Peribacillus sp. FSL E2-0218: one gene and its partner. The protein of the gene in region 2 interacts with the protein of the main gene of each other region in a pairwise test. Links are inferred from orthologs where the notes say so. Each region holds a gene or a part of one and is shown on either strand. Other genes may lie near its edges.

Region 1 (3,769 bases), 1.4 Mb from region 2 along the record:
CCCAGCCATTTCCGCGCGGGAAACGCATAGCGATGGGGCCATCATTATAGCTTATGGCCGTATTGACCATATGCTGACCTTCGTTTTCGTCCTTAGGCATCATCAATACCATATTCGGAACGTGCCGTAAGAAAGCAATATCGAAAACGCCTTGGTGCGTTTCCCCATCGGAGCCAACCAACCCGGCACGATCGATGCCTATGAATACGTTCAAATTCTGGCGGCAGATATCATGGACCACTTGGTCATAGGCCCTTTGGAGAAAGGTCGAATAAATGGCCAGGAATGGTTTCATGTTTTGCGTAGCCAAGCCAGCTGCAAAAGTGGCAGCATGCTGCTCGGCAATCCCTACATCATAGAAACGTTCAGGGAATTCTTGAGCAAATCCCACCAATTTCGAACCGACAGGCATGGCAGGCGTTATGGCGACTATCCGTTCGTCTTCACGGGCAAGCCTGCTGACGGTATCGCTCACAAGCGCACTCCACGCAGGCCCTTTAGTAGGGGATTTGACGAAATCGCCTGTTTCGATCTTGTATGGGCCTGTCCCATGCCAATTTCCTGTAGTGTCCAATTCGGCTGGGGAATAGCCCTTGCCTTTTTTCGTGATGACATGCAGCAGGACCGGTCCCTTCGTTTTCTTCGCATATCTTAAATTCTCCAGCAGTTCTTCATAATTATGGCCATCTACAGGGCCAAGGTATGTGAAACCGAGTTCTTCGAAGAAAATTCCTGAAACCAATAAATACTTCATGCTATCTTTCAAGCGTTCGGCCGTAGCTGCAAGCTTTCCTCCGACGGCAGGAATTTTTTTCAATAGCAGCTCCAATTCATCTTTTGCCCAGTTATATTTACCTGCCGTACGCAATCTTCCCAATATGGTGTGCAATGCTCCAACGTTAGGGGCGATCGACATTTCATTATCATTAAGAATGACGATCATGTCCTTTTTTTCGTCCCCGATATGATTCAAGGCTTCAAGTGCCATGCCGCCTGTAAGGGCTCCATCACCGATTACAGGTAAAATGAAACTTTTTTCACCCTTGATATCACGGGCAGCAGCCATTCCCATGGCAGCCGAAAGGGAAGTTGAACTGTGGCCGGTTTCCCATACATCATGGGGGCTTTCAATCATTTTCGGAAAGCCGCACAGCCCTTTGTATTTCTTTAAGGAATCGAACTCCCCAGCCCTGCCTGTCAGGATTTTGTGGACATATGATTGATGTCCGACATCCCAAAGGATTTTATCATTGGGACTGTCAAACTCTTTATGCAAAGCAATGGTCAATTCCACGACTCCTAAATTGGGGCCGATGTGCCCGCCGGTGACCGATAGTTTTTCTACAAGGAATTTACGAATATCCACACTTAACTCGACTAGTTCTTCATTATTCATCTTCTTCAAAAAAGAAGGGTCTTTTATAGATAGAAGATCCAAATAGGACCACTCACTTTCTGTCATTTTCGGTTGGAAGCAAAACAAATCCTCATCAAGAGGGATATATTGAAGACTTGACCGAAAAATTGGTTTTAAGTTAAAAATAGCCGCCAACACCCAGGTGATTTCGGCGGCTTCATTACCTATTTAATCACGTAACTCCATTAAAAAGCGATCTTGTTTTTCACATATTTTTGCACAATGAGTATACCATAAAACCTTAATTGATAACAAATTTAGCCACAATCAATGATCTCGGGTGGCTATTAAATCCGTCAGCTCATTCAGCAAATCGGTTTCCAGGGCCGTTTTTGCTAAAGAGGCATGGGCAAGGCCAATATGCTGTTCAAGCTTCTCCTTCGCCCCTTGGAGCGAAAGCAGTGAAGGATATGTGCTTTTATGGTTTCCTTCATCACTGCCAACCGGCTTGCCAATCAACTCAACAGATCCTTCAATATCCAGAATATCATCCCGTATCTGAAAAGCAAGCCCTAGGTGATAGCCAAAGTTACGTAAATGCTGAAGCTGCTCTCCATTCGCTCCTGATAATATGGCTCCGGAGAGAACACTTGCCGTCAGCAGCTTGCCCGTTTTATGTTCATGGATATACTCCAATTCCCTGAGGGTCAACTGCTTATCTTCCCCTTCCATATCGGCGACTTGACCGCCAACCATCCCCTCTGCTCCGGCAGACTTGGCGATTTCGCTTACAAGGTCCAGTTTCATTTGGGCCGTCACCTCGGGATCGTTCATACCCGAGATCAATTGGAAGCTATATGTAAGTAAGGCATCACCGGCAAGAACGGCTACGGCCTCACCAAATACTTTATGGTTCGTCGGTTTTCCGCGGCGGAGATCATCATCATCCATCGCGGGAAGGTCATCATGAATTAAAGAATAGGTATGGATCATTTCAATCGCTGCCGCTGCCGGAATTCCCATTCTCAAGTTTTTCCCGAATGCCCCCAACACTGCAAAAACCAATAAAGGGCGTATTCTTTTTCCGCCGGCTTCGAGTGAATAGGCCATCGCCTCTTTCACCACAGCCGGAGCTTCAAGCTTTTTAACGTATTCAATGATTTCCGTTTCGATTATTGCTTTGTATTCTTTAGAAAAAAGATCGAAGGATGTTGGACTCATGTTATTCTTCCTCCTGGACAACGAAGTTTTCAAGTTCCCCGTCTTCCCGTAAAATTTGGGTCAGCTGATCTTCAACCGCCTTAAGCTTCGTATGACACAGCCTGGATAAGTCCATACCTTGTTTATATATGGAAATGGCTTCTTCAAGGGGCACATCTCCTTCTTCAAGCTGTTCCACAATTTTTTCCAGATTCTCCATCGCTTCTTCGAATGTAGCTTCCTGTTTTTTTGTCATGGTTCAATTCGCTCCTTAATATCTTTAATTTCACACTCAAGAGTGCCATCCTTTATGGAAACGGCTATCTTCTCCCCAATGGATACCTGCTGCGTGCTTTTCACGAGCGTCTCATCTCCAGTAAAAACCAACCCATAGCCCCGCTCCATGATTTTCAACGGGCTGAGGGCAGATAATGTGGCCGTCATATGGACGAATTGCTGCGATTTATGCCGATAGATTGCTTCCATCGCCCGACGCAATTTTTTTTCATGCTGCTGCAATTCTTCCTGAGCATTTTTTACCGCTTGTTCAGGATGCTGCTTCTTAAGAATATCGTTCAACTGGTTTAGCCCATCCTTCTTTTTCAAGAAGTACCGGGTACTTGTCTTCAAAAGCCTGTCCTTCGTCCTGTCAAGCTGTTCAAGCTTTTGTTCATACATTTTATGAGGATAACGGAAAGCATAGGATCTCTCCAGCCTCGTCAATTTGGTGCGTTCAAAATTCACCGCCTCACGAATCGAACGGGTCAAGCGATTCTTTCGGTTCATCAGGCGTTCCAGTATTTCATTGAGATGCGGCACCGCTAGCTCTGCGGCACCGGTCGGTGTCGGCGCACGCATATCAGCGACAAAGTCAGCAATCGTAAAATCAGTTTCGTGTCCGACAGCGGAAATGATCGGAATATCGGAATCATAGATCGATTCAGCCACGATTTCTTCATTGAAAGCCCATAGCTCCTCGATCGAACCGCCGCCCCTTCCGACTATGAGCACATCGCTCTCCGCCCTTGCATTAGCCATCGAGATCGCTTTTGCAATCGATTTAGCGGCATTATTCCCTTGGACAAGCGCAGGGTATACGATGATCTTCGCAATAGGGTACCTCCGCTTGATGGTCGTCAGGATATCCCGCAATGCAGCACCGGTCGGAGAGGTTATGACCCCTACCGATTTAGGGTACTGTGGAATCATTTT
Region 2 (3,889 bases):
GTGGTCCATGCTGTATTCGTCCGGTTATCGAAAATTGCTTCTATGGCGTTATCGATGTTCGTGACATTTTTTGTTTCGGCCGCATCTGTTACCGACTTGATTTCCTCGCTCGTTAGCTTCAATTTCTTTTGATTGATGAATTGCTTTAAAGTCTTTTCAGCATCGGCCCCTTTTACGATTGCATCCGCCATGAAGTCCGGGGTGCGTTTGGCCGCCTTGATCGGTTCACCGTACCAGTTATATATACCTTTGGCACCGATCGAGAATCCTCCTGTTGAATGGTCTGCCGTTGCCACTACCAAGGTATGTTTGTCTTTCTTCGCAAATTCTATCGCCGCTTTATATGCCTTTTCAAAGTCCTCCATTTCACTCATGGCGCCAACGATGTCATTATCATGTCCAGCCCAATCGACTTGGCTGCCCTCGACCATCAGGAAGAACCCCTTCTTATTTTTATCCAGACGCTTAATCGCCGAATTGGTCATGTCTTTCAAGGAAGGCGTTTCACTTGGGCGATCGATCATTTTCGGGAGTCCTTCGGAAGCGAACAAACCTAGCACCTGCTCATTTTTATCCTTGAGCATTTGTTTCTTATCCGTCACATAACTATATCCGTCTTTTTTGAAGGCCTTCGCCAAATTGATGTCCGGGCGGACAAAATTGGATTTTCCGCCGCCTAAGAGGACGTCGATTTTATGCTTGCCCTTGATCAGCTCTTTATAATAATCGTCGGCAATCGAATTCATGTTTTTCCGGTTTTCATCATGAGCGCCAAATGATGCAGGTGTCGCATGAGTGATTTCGGAGGTGGCGACCAATCCAGTCGCTTTTCCTTTTTGCTTCGCTGCTTCGAGGACGGTTTTGACTTCGGATTTATCATTATCCACCGCAATCGCGGCATTATAAGTCTTCACGCCGGAAGACATTGCCGTTGCGGCCGAAGCTGAATCCGTAATATTTTGGGCAGCATCTTCCGGATATGTCATCTGCTGACCAACCAGGTATTTATCGAACTCTGTCCGTTCCGCCACCATGGTATTCGGGTTATTTTTTAAATACCGGTAAGCGGACGTATAGGAAACACCCATCCCGTCACCTATCATGAAGATGACATTCCTGATTTCCGGATCTTCATTCGACTTGCCCCTTGCCGATGCAGATTCTGATGCAGACCAAGTTAAACTTCCAACTGTCAGTGCCGATGCCAGCGTAAGCGGCAAAACCTTTTTACTCCATGTACGATTCAAATGAATGACCTCCCTTTAATGTTTGAATATTTAATTAAACTATAAAGGGCAAAAATGAACACAGTGTCAAGGGGATGTAAAAATACGGTAGGATTAATGTGAAGACAAAGTAAATCCAGCGCTTAATGGCGAAGCTCATTACACCGGCAGCATATTCTGATGAGGACAATAAGAAGCAAGCACTAAAGGTGAGGTGATAAATTCATGCCATAAAAAAAAGCGCTCCATTACAGGAGCGCCTTTCCCTCTTACTTCTTCACCGTTAAGCATTCCAAAGCCCGGGCCGCATTCTCCCTCGCTGCTTCGATTGAAGCAGCGGATGAGAGGGCAACGGCCACCCTTCTCCCAATCTTGGTGACTGGTTTTCCGAAGAGGCGCACCTCCGTATTCGGTAAAGCCAAAGCTTTATCAACACCAACGATCGAATATTCCGCCAACTCCTCGGACGCCTTTAATGGGCGGCTAGCGCCTGGGGTGATCAAATGGATTTCCGGGATGGGGAATCCCAAGATCGCTCGAACATGCAGGGCAAACTCGGATAAATTCTGTGTCACTAATGTCACCAGTCCCGTATCATGCGGACGGGGAGATACTTCGCTGAAATAGACTTTATCCCCTGAAAGGAAAAGCTCGACTCCGAATAATCCGTATCCTCCAAGTTCATCCGTAATGGCTAGGGCAATCCGCTTCGCTTCGTTTATCTGGGCTTCCGTCATATCATGCGGCTGCCACGATTCTATATAATCCCCGCCCTGTTGAATATGGCCGATGGGCGCACAATACAGGGTCCCGTTTACGGCTCGGACTGTCAGCAATGTGATTTCCGAATCAAAATGGATGAATTCTTCAATGATCACACGCGCATTTTGAACCCGGCCGCCTTCCATGGCGATTTTCCAGCACTCTTTTAGGTCAGCTTCCGTGCGGCACACACTTTGCCCTTTCCCAGAGGAGCTCATCAGCGGTTTAATGACATTCGGAAAGCCGATTTCTTTGGCAGCTTGGACAAATTCTTCATATGTATCAGCGAATTTGTAGGCGGCAGTCGGAATGTTCAAGGATTCGGAAGCCAGTCTCCTGATTCCTTCACGGTCCATCGTTAATTTTGCTGCCCTCGCGGACGGAATGACGGGAAAGCCCTCTTCTTCCAATTCCACCAATGCTGCAGTAGCGATGGCTTCGATTTCCGGGACGATCAAATCAGGCTGTTCTTTTTCCACGACTCCCCGAAGCTGTGCTGCATCCAGCATATTGATGACATGGCTGCGGTGGGCGACCTGCATGGCAGGGGCATGTTCATAACGGTCGACTGCCACTGTCTCCACCCCAAGACGCTGTGCCTCAAGCAGGATTTCTTTCCCCAATTCACCTGAGCCCAATAATAGAATCTTTTTTGATTTATACATTCAGCCTCTCCCCCTTCAAACCAATTATATACGAACTATAACATAAAAAATATAATTTTCATTCGTATTTATAGTAACTCACTCTGAAAATATGACTCAAATAATTAAAAAGTGACGGATTTACAATACCAACTTGACAACTAAGATTAATCGATTTATCCTTTTCCTTATAAGAAAAATAAATACGCTGACCAGTTAACTGGAGGCTCTCTATTCACCTGAATAGGGGGCTTTTCGCTTTCAAAAAAAGAAGGGGGCCAGACACTATGCAAAAGGAAAGGCTGGGCTGCAAATTACCTGAAAAAGAACGGAAGAATCATGGCCGATTGGAAGAGATGGAGCACCTTAACCTTCCAGACAGAATGTTCTTCCATTGGTGCCAGCAGCAATATGCCCTGAATAGAGGGGTTTACAATACGATCGATAATTGGTTCCATGCTTATGGCATCATCGATATTCTATACCGGCGGATCAATCTTTTAGCCTTTCTCGAATACGCATCTGATTCGGAACAAACGATAGGGCGGGCAAAACCGATAAAATTCGGCAAGGGAGGGCTAACGAAAAAGCTTCAGGATTTCATGGAAATGTAAACTGACTTCAAGCTTTCCTTCAATGAAAGCTTGGAATGTCGAAATTTGCACTACGAATATTTTTGTAAATGTAAGCGCTTTCTATTATAATGAATATAGGTTGGATGGCATGCGTGGCCGTCAAAGTATCTGGCGTAGGCGGGGCCGATACAGGCGCTAAAGAGGGTAAACTTCTTTACCGCAAAACGATTAGAGTACCTATCATTCAGGGGCTGCAATATCCTGGACCAATAATGGCGGATGACCGTTATTTTTTAGGCTTAATAGCGACTTATTTTTGCAATCGATAAGTAAAGCGTACCTTTACTTATTTTTTGCAGCAGCCCTCATCGTTTTATCTCAATAATCGATAAGATAAAAAGCTCTTCCCCCATCGACTGGGAGCAGAGCGTTTTTGCATGTTCAGCGTTTACATATACAAGCCTGCCAAGAAGATCCCAAGTGACTTTTGATAAATTTCATCGAACTGGGATATAGGAAGCGGGTTGGTTCCTTTACCAAGCTCAACGGTAAATCCCGGCCTCCGCCAGTCCTGAATGTACCAATCCTTATACCCTGCGTAACTATTGGCCGACTTGACGGGCTCATAGCCACTTACCCTCGCAAACTCATTGACTATCGTTTCAGACTCTGGCGGCTCCAT

What was found.
Region 1: the proteins of purT (region 2) and MHI53_RS15615 interact in binary tests that used the Escherichia coli proteins (3 or more experiments, as listed by UniProt). The link is inferred for Peribacillus sp. FSL E2-0218 from one-to-one orthologs.

What each region holds. Positions count from the first base shown.
Region 1 is NZ_CP150304.1:3,251,479-3,255,247, forward strand. Bases 632-3,405 are described here. They hold MHI53_RS15615 (polyprenyl synthetase family protein), read right to left. Parts: upstream 2,579-3,405; coding sequence 1,685-2,578; downstream 632-1,684. Other genes in these bases: dxs (1-deoxy-D-xylulose-5-phosphate synthase), read right to left, coding at 632-1,438; MHI53_RS15620 (exodeoxyribonuclease VII small subunit), read right to left, coding at 2,580-2,813; xseA (exodeoxyribonuclease VII large subunit), read right to left, coding at 2,810-3,405. Outside these bases: more of dxs, read right to left, coding at 1-631; more of xseA, read right to left, coding at 3,406-3,769.
Region 2 is NZ_CP150304.1:4,645,214-4,649,102, forward strand. Bases 575-3,468 are described here. They hold purT (phosphoribosylglycinamide formyltransferase 2), read right to left. Parts: upstream 2,654-3,468; coding sequence 1,496-2,653; downstream 575-1,495. Other genes in these bases: MHI53_RS22490 (alkaline phosphatase), read right to left, coding at 575-1,247; MHI53_RS22500 (hypothetical protein), read left to right, coding at 2,920-3,246; MHI53_RS22505 (hypothetical protein), read left to right, coding at 3,360-3,468. Also shown: more of MHI53_RS22490, read right to left, coding at 1-574; more of MHI53_RS22505, read left to right, coding at 3,469-3,536; MHI53_RS22510 (M14 family metallopeptidase), read right to left, coding at 3,656-3,889. UniProt on the Escherichia coli protein: Involved in the de novo purine biosynthesis. Catalyzes the transfer of formate to 5-phospho-ribosyl-glycinamide (GAR), producing 5-phospho-ribosyl-N-formylglycinamide (FGAR). Formate is provided by PurU via hydrolysis of 10-formyl-tetrahydrofolate.